2 regions of the Paenibacillus sp. W2I17 genome follow, and region 1 is predicted to be linked to the other one. Evidence: a T-box and tRNA genes for the amino acid it is inferred to sense, from the RefSeq annotation. Region 1 holds a T-box; the other holds one or more tRNA genes.
The links. The T-box of region 1 lies ahead of leuS (leucine--tRNA ligase). A T-box ahead of a tRNA ligase gene usually reads a tRNA of that ligase, here a tRNA-Leu.
Positions count from the first base shown of each region.

Region 2: it has a tRNA-Leu gene. The T-box ahead of leuS (leucine--tRNA ligase) is inferred to sense a tRNA for this amino acid. The anticodon was not compared.

Region 1 is NZ_JAUSXM010000001.1:6,640,983-6,645,190, forward strand. It holds gene QF041_RS29515 (class I SAM-dependent DNA methyltransferase) at 1-357, shown strand, start outside; gene QF041_RS29520 (phosphotransferase family protein) at 580-1,536, shown strand; T-box leader at 1,649-1,918, shown strand; gene leuS (leucine--tRNA ligase) at 1,997-4,208, shown strand, end outside.
Region 2 is NZ_JAUSXM010000001.1:3,000,004-3,004,211, reverse strand. It holds gene QF041_RS13410 (hypothetical protein) at 1-170, opposite strand, end outside; gene QF041_RS13405 (hypothetical protein) at 215-595, opposite strand; gene QF041_RS13400 (hypothetical protein) at 623-826, opposite strand; gene QF041_RS13395 (urease accessory protein UreF) at 1,093-1,794, opposite strand; tRNA gene QF041_RS13390 (tRNA-Leu) at 2,211-2,293, shown strand; gene QF041_RS13385 (glutathione peroxidase) at 2,442-2,921, opposite strand; cyclic di-AMP (ydaO/yuaA leader) riboswitch at 3,294-3,468, shown strand; gene QF041_RS13380 (HAD family hydrolase) at 3,584-3,982, shown strand; gene QF041_RS13375 (HAD family hydrolase) at 4,121-4,208, shown strand, end outside.

The sequences.
Region 1 (4,208 bases):
AAGCCTGGTGGAACGTTCCTGTTTGATGTGCATCATCCCAATACCCTTATTCGTTATGATGAGGAGCAGCCTTTTGTACTGGATGAGCGCTCGATATCTTATATTTGGACTTGTGATCTGGACCAGGATCGCTGTGAGATCGAACATCATCTCAGTATTTTTTCGCGTGTGGATAATGGTAACAAGGATATGTATCAGCGGTTTGAAGAAGTTCATGTCCAGCGTGCATATAATCCGGACTGGATGAAGCTGGAGTTATCCAAGGCAGGTTTTAGAGACGTGAAGGTATATGCGGATTTTGAATGGAAAGAAGCTGGAGACAGCGCACAGCGCTTGTTCTACGTGGCTGTGAAGTAAGAAGGAAAGATGACAACTGTCCTTATGTATCGTGCATAAGGACAGTTTTTTTGTTTGATTTTCCATGGAGAATGAATAGCAATAGTCTTAAATAGGATAAAGGAATGCTAGGAAAGACTTACGAGCGTGACAAAAAGTATTGCCAGTTAAAGTAAAGGAGGCCATAATAGTCGGATAGAAAGCGTTTTCTAAGGAAATCAATAGTCGAGGTGAGGTGTAGAAATGGAAAGTACATATAAAACAAGACTTACGTCAGAACAGTTGAATGCCATAATAGAGCAGCATTTCTCTGCAAGTATACAGGACTACAAGGAAATGGTGGATGGCTGGGCCAATCATGCATATCTCATTACACTGAGTGACGCACAGCGAGTGGTACTCAAAATTGCACCGTCGGCTTCGACAAATCTGATGCGCTGTGAGCAGGATCTCATGATTGCTGAGGTTGAGGCACTGCGCCTCATTACGGAGCTACAGGATGTTCCCGTACCCCAAGTGTTGGCTTATGATGATTCGTTAACTATGGCTTCAGCACGTTATTTTATCATGGAGTACATGTCTGGAACACCCTATAATCAGGTCAAGGATCAATATTCTGCGGAAGAACAGGAGGCCATTGAACACCTGCTCGGTCGGTACAATCGTCGAATTAATGAAATCAAGGGCGAGAAGTTTGGGTATTTCTCTGAGGAAAAACAGCGATATTCCACATGGAAAGAAGCATTTATGAATCTGATGGATGACATTCTTACCGATGGTGAAGAAGCCGGGGTTACATTTACGATCGATTACCCTGAATTGAGACGTTTGATTGGAGAAAAATCGAATGTACTGGACGATGTCAAAGAACCTGTGCTTGTGAGTTGGGATCTGTGGGATGGCAATGTTTTAGTAGACAAAGGTCGCATTACAGCCATTATTGATTTTGAACGTTCTCTGTGGGCAGATCCTCTGATGGAGCATTATTTCAGTCATTTTAACTATACGCCTGGTTTTGTGAAAGGGTATGGGCATGCGATTACAACTGAAAGTGAATTGAAAAGAAGAAGTCTCTATGACTTGTACTTTGATCTGGTGCTGCGTATTGAGTGCGCTTATCGTCAATATGATAATCAGGAACATGTGAATTGGACCATTCATAATCTGGAGGAAGGCATCGAGCGTTTTCGTTTATCCTGAACAGCAACGAGTATTATTGAACGGTACGAACCGTGTGACTTAAAAGGGTGATTATAACGTGTAATATTGACTTTGGGCTTGCTTTTTTATATAATGGTCCCGATATTGTATACATATTTCGATGATAAGGATCAGTAGTAATTCCTGTACATAACAGAGAGCCGGCGGTTGGTGCAAGCCGGTTGACAGTGATTTGCGAACTCGCCTTGGAGAAATGCGGTGATTACACCATTCTGTTTAACCTGCTTGTATAAAGCTTGGGTTCAGGAATGGAAATCCGCATCGGTTAACCGCCGTTACAGGTCCAAAGGGAGTGGATGACGAAGCACGTTCGTCCGCTAACTAGGGTGGTACCACGGGAATTCAACCTCTCGTCCCTAGCGCTGCAAACGCTACGGGATGCTGAGGTTTTTTTGTTGCAATTAAAGCTAAAGCGAATAACCTGAAGGAGGAACAATAGATGAGTGAGAATAACCAGCCGAAACACGGCTATCAGCCACAAGTCATGGAAAAAAGTTGGCAGCAATACTGGGATGCAAATAAAACGTTTAAAACGGGTGAGGACCCTGCTAAACCGAAATTTTATGCACTGGATATGTTCCCTTATCCATCCGGTTCAGGTCTGCACGTAGGACATCCGGAAGGATATACGGCAACAGATATCGTTTCCCGATACAAACGTATGCGCGGTTACAATGTATTGCACCCAATGGGTTGGGACGCTTTCGGTCTGCCTGCTGAGCAGCATGCACTGGATACAGGTGAACATCCACGAGATATTACATTCCGTAATATTGACAATTTCCGTCGCCAGATCAAATCACTTGGTTTCTCCTATGACTGGGAGCGTGAGATCAGCACAACGGACCCTGAGTACTATAAATGGACACAATGGATCTTTATCCAGTTGTACAATAAGGGCCTCGCTTATGTGGATGAAGTTGCAGTTAACTGGTGCGAAGCACTTGGAACGGTACTGGCTAATGAAGAGGTTATTGATGGTAAGAGTGAACGTGGAGGACATCCGGTTGTACGCAAACCGATGCGTCAGTGGGTCCTGAGAATTACCGAGTATGCAGAGCGTCTGTTGGAAGACCTGGAAGAGCTGGATTGGTCTGAAAGCATCAAGGATATGCAGCGCAACTGGATCGGTAAATCGACCGGTGCGGAAGTTGTATTTGCCATTGAGGGTCGCGAGGAAGTCATCAAGGTGTTCACCACCCGTGCGGACACATTGTTCGGTGCGAGCTTTGCAGTACTTGCTCCAGAACATGAATTGGTAGAAGCAATTACAACCGATGACCAACGTGAAGCGATTCAGGCTTATCAGGAGCAGGCTTCTCGTAAAAGTGATCTGGAACGTACAGATTTGGCCAAAGACAAAACAGGTGTATTCACTGGCGCTTATGCAATCAACCCTGTTAATGGTGCAAAACTGCCGATCTGGATTGCTGATTACGTTCTTGCAGGTTACGGTACAGGTGCGGTTATGGCAGTTCCGGGTCATGATGCACGTGACTGGGAATTTGCGAAGCAGTTCGGTCTGGATATCATCGAGGTTATTCAAGGTGGAGACGTTACACAAGAGGCTTATTCCGGTGATGGCGCGCATGTGAATTCCGATTTCTTGAACGGACTGAACAATGAAGAAGCGGTTGCCAAGATGATTGCATGGCTGGAAGAGAACGGTAAAGGACAAGGGAAAGTAACCTATCGTCTGCGCGATTGGCTGTTCAGCCGTCAGCGTTACTGGGGTGAGCCAATCCCGATTCTGCATCTGGAAGACGGAACAATGAAGACCGTACCGGAGGATCAACTTCCACTGCTGCTGCCTGATATCGACCAGATCAAACCTTCGGGTACAGGAGAATCACCACTGGCGAATGTTACGGAGTGGGTGAATACGGTAGATCCGGAAACGGGAATGAAGGCACGTCGTGAGACCAACACCATGCCACAATGGGCGGGCAGCTGCTGGTATTACCTGCGCTTTATCGATCCGCGCAATGACAAGGAACTGATCTCCAAGGAGAAACAGCAGCAGTGGCTGCCAGTTGATCTGTACATTGGCGGAGCAGAGCACGCGGTGCTTCACTTGCTGTACGCTCGTTTCTGGCACAAAGTGCTGTATGATCTGGGTGTTGTGGAGACCAAAGAACCTTTCCACAAACTGGTGAACCAAGGTATGATCCTGGGTACCAATAATGAGAAAATGAGTAAATCCCGTGGTAATGTCATTAACCCGGATGAAATCGTGAATGAATTCGGTGCAGATACATTGCGTCTGTACGAGATGTTCATGGGACCATTGGAAGCGACAAAACCGTGGAATGCAAACGGGGTTGAAGGCATGCACCGCTTCCTGTCACGTGTATGGCGTCTCTTCATTAACGAAGACACAGGAGCCATCAATGACAAGATTACGGTGGACGGTGGAACGGATGAGTTCAAACGGACTGCTCACAAAACGATCAAAAAAGTTACGGAAGATCTGGAACATCTGCGCTTCAACACATCCATCAGCCAGCTGATGATTTTCATCAACGATGCATACAAAGCCGATACACTGCCTCGTGAAGCGATGGAGAACTTTGTACAGCTGTTGTCACCACTGGCACCGCATATGGCAGAGGAACTGTGGAGCCGTTTGGGTCATGAAGGTGGAATCTCTT
Region 2 (4,208 bases), 3.6 Mb from region 1:
CGCCGGATGCATTCCGGACAGATGTCATGGGTGAATTCGGCGTGGGTATGCTTCTCCAGATAACTCTCAACGGAGTTCCAGTGTTCCTCTTCGTCCTTGATTTGTTTGCAGACGGCGCAAATAGGCAGCAGTCCGCGCAATGTGCGCACTTCAGACAATGCTTTCTTCAATTGGTGTTCTGTCTTTCTTTGTTCGGTAATATCCATGTGTGAAATTAAAGCGAGATCGGTATCACCAGAATTGAATTTGAATAAGATAGAGGGGTGAGTTCTACACGAAACCACCTCTTTTCGTTGTATACAGTATACACGCAGATGTCATATGTATGATTTCGTTTAAAGGGTATTCCGCGTTCTTTCAAATTCTGTGCGACAAGTGCCGTGTTAGGGTTCTTGCTTCGTTTTGCCCAGGCTTCCGTCAGGTGCAGGTAGTGTCTATGACTACTGTGTATATCCGGGTTTGGTGAGCATTGACCAAGTCCCTGTTGCCAGGCACGGTTACAACTTTGGATAATCCAATTGTCATCAACGATGATGAGCTGGTGACGTATGGACTGGAACGACAGCCTCTCCAGATCGGATGTAACATGTCTCATGGATGAGATCCTCCTTTGGCAGAAATCTTATCTCAGTTCATCTGGAATATCCAAAATATCAGCGACCAGGTGCCTGAATCGGGTTGCTTTGCGTGTGCCGTGAATAAGATTGGATAAACGATAGGGTGGGATGCCATGCTGTTCACAAAAGGTCTTCTGGTCCACTTGAAGTTCGGTTAGCCGTCGTTTGATGGCCCATCCGAACGGAGTAACTGGTTTTTTCTTGTTCAAAAGGGTTCACCCCTGGTTAGAATGTAGTATTCAGCCGCCCTTTCTTCATGTAGAATATATAGAAATGCGAGCTGTATGTTTCATTATATACGTAAATTCGTCATCTAACAATTAAAAAAGACGGAAAAAAGTGTATTTTGTGATTATAAATGGCGTAAATACGTAAATAAAACAAATAAAATGACAAAAAACACGTCGGCAAGGAGGTTGCCGCGTGTTTTTTAGTTTGTTTGAATGAAGGGGAGCAGGTATGAGGAGGAAGAGGATTAGGCCCTGTAGGCATGAAGCCCAGCTCCGAGCATATGGAAACTGGGGAAAAACGATTTCATGGACATCGAGGTTGGCTGTGCCAGTCCATCCGCAGCCGAGGCGCTGACGGTCTTCCATTCATTCTCCAGATCTGTGGCCAGGCGGACCATCAGATCCTTGGTTGTATCGTTGTTCAGGGGAATGACTTTGGAGGCTTCGGTTATGCAGGCATTCATGGCTGAATGCAGGTAACCAAGGACCGCCTCTTCGACCGGGATGTCGAGGTGGTGGTTAATCCAGGCGTGAACAGTGGAGAGGCAGCCAACCGAATCATATTTGGCAAAGATCTGTTCGAGCTGGCTGAATTCAATCCAGGGGTGCAGAGCGCGTGCGAGTCTGATCAATCGTTTACCCATGGTGGCAGCTTGTTCTCTGAGATCTCCAGGGGTTCGCTGAACATGGACGAGCTTGTCGATCAGAGCTATCCGCCATGTATCCTTGTGATCTGCTGCGGTATAGATACCTTTGATGGCCATACCTTCAAGACGAACGATGCTCGGATGCAACTGACAACGCATGAATGATTCGAGATCTTCAGCATTACGAATGGTACCCTCCCTGATATGGATATCCATGCCGAAGGAATGGGTGAACCCTCCAACCTGAATAGAGGAATCAAGCAGTTTGACATAATCGAGCAGCTTATTCCCACGGTTCACAATCATTCGCCTCCTGTGTTCGTTAAATGTCAATTAAAGTGACGTTTATATTCCTTTTTGTTTGAGAATCCGAATTATATGATAGTTATCATCCCATAAATGTCCGCTTTTTGTCAATAGTATCAGTGAAATTTAATGAATAGAATCTAAATCTAAATTATTGTGTTATTTTAAATAACGTGTAATGTCATATGAATGAATAGGTAAAGGAAGGACTATATATAAATGAATCAATAAGATCAGCTCAAGCCGGAAAAGAGGGGATCAAATCTAATGATATGCAGTTCATGGGTAAAGATGACGAGATTATGCGATTTTTGATGAAAATGCCTAGCTGAAAAAGAAGTATTAAAAAGCACTTTACTTTTAGTTCTGAACCCGGTATAATCAATTCTGTTGCCGATTATTTACGACATGCGGTCGTGGTGGAATGGCAGACACGCTATCTTGAGGGGGTAGTGGGCGTATGCCCGTGGAGGTTCGAGTCCTCTCGACCGCATCATATGAACGATTAAAAAGAAGCTTTCCATTAATGGAAAGCTTCTTTTTTGTCTTTTTCGAACAGTATGACATCAAAGTTGAGAAAAAAAGGCCATCCATTACCGGGGCAATGGTGCTCTACCTTCCGGCTACGGGTGGCCTGTGTATTATTTTTGCAGCAAATTCTTGATATCTTCTTCAATCTTGTCCGGTGTTGTTTTGGGAGCATAACGTTTAATGACCTGTCCGTTCTGATCCACGAGGAATTTGGTGAAATTCCATTTGATTGCTTTGGAGCCGAGCAGGCCAGGAGCTTCTGTGCTAAGGTGTTGGAAAAGAGGGTGAGCGCTTGAGCCGTTCACATCAATTTTCTCAAACATGGGGAAACTCACGCCATAATTCATCTGACAGAACTCGGCAATATCGTCGGAAGATCCTTTTTCCTGTGCAAACTGGTTGCTTGGGAAACCAAGAACTTCAAATGGAGCATCTTGAAACTTGTCTTGCAGTTCTTGTAGACCTTTGAATTGAGGGGTAAGGCCACATGAGCTTGCCGTATTCACAATCAGGAGCACTTTGTCACGGTAGTCGGACATTTCAACTTCTTGACCGCGAAGTGTATTCACTTTGTAATCGTAGACTGTCATCTAAATCGCCTCCATTTATTTACTCTTATATCTTCTATTATATTGGTTGCAATTAAATATTGCAAAACTAATATGGTGTTAAAAGCATCAAAACAGGCAAGTTGTGCAGAATACGTGAATGAATTGCGAAGTGATTTACGCCAGAGTGAGAATTAGATAGCCTTGAAGAGATAGATAGAGTATAACTTTGTTGTAAGCGTTATTATGGATAGGAATTGGCAAAAATCTGCCGATTCGGTGATCTGCGCGGACTTTACACCGACATGGCACGGGTGTATGATTCATAACGTAATTTCAATTTAAACTAAATTGTACCTGAAAAACGAAACAAACGATAATATCGCTCGATCTTATCCTTAAGATATACGAACGATGTTTTAATCGCTGAGTTTCCATTCATTGATGAGTGGAAAACGGGGGAACCAACGGAATGCGCTGTCCAGGACAGTGGCATTCATGGGGTGAATTTTCCGGTGACAGCCGGAAATAGGGCGACTCTCGCGCCCGAATCCGTCAGCTAACCTCGTAAGCGTTAAAGGGAGAGGCAACAAGCCGTACGCTGGTTCATGGTGTTTTCGCCATGGATTATTTAAGAAGCGTTCGGGAGGCCTTGGTCCCCCACGCTTCTTTTTTGTTGTCTTTTCACGCCAAGGGAGGAACGAATGATGGATACTGAGATGATCTTAGTGACTGCTCCAAATGAAGCAGGACGCAAATTTATTAAATTGCTGATGTACAAAAAAATGCCGTTTGCCGTTCTAACCAACAGTGCAGGGGAAGAGCGCAGACTCCGTAGAATCGGAGTAGAACATGTCATTCGCATGAACACGGCTGCAGCTCAAAAATGGTTTTTGCCGCAGGGCAGCGTAGGCAACGTGTTTATTTTCGAGAACAGCCTGAATCTGACCTGTCGTTATTTACAGATCTGCCGTTCATGGACATCGAAATCCCTGTGCGTGATTACGGAGCAGAGTCATCCTAAGGGCATCTATCGGGGCATGGGCGCAGACCGGATTGTATATTCGCTTAATGGGGAAGTTGGCTTTCTCCTCAATGGTTAATGCCATAGCTTGTGATTGCTCAGGTGTAAGGTGCCTGTTATAATTGAATGTATCGATAAACGGAAGTTTGAGGAGACTCATGCAAGATGGTGAGTCTTCTTTTTTATGGTTTTAGAGGTTGTTCAAGGAGGAATTGGCGTGCCGGATGTAGGTGGATTGAAATGGTTGTTTTTTGATGTTGGAGATACACTGGTAGATGAATGGGAGCCGGTTGATGATATTATCG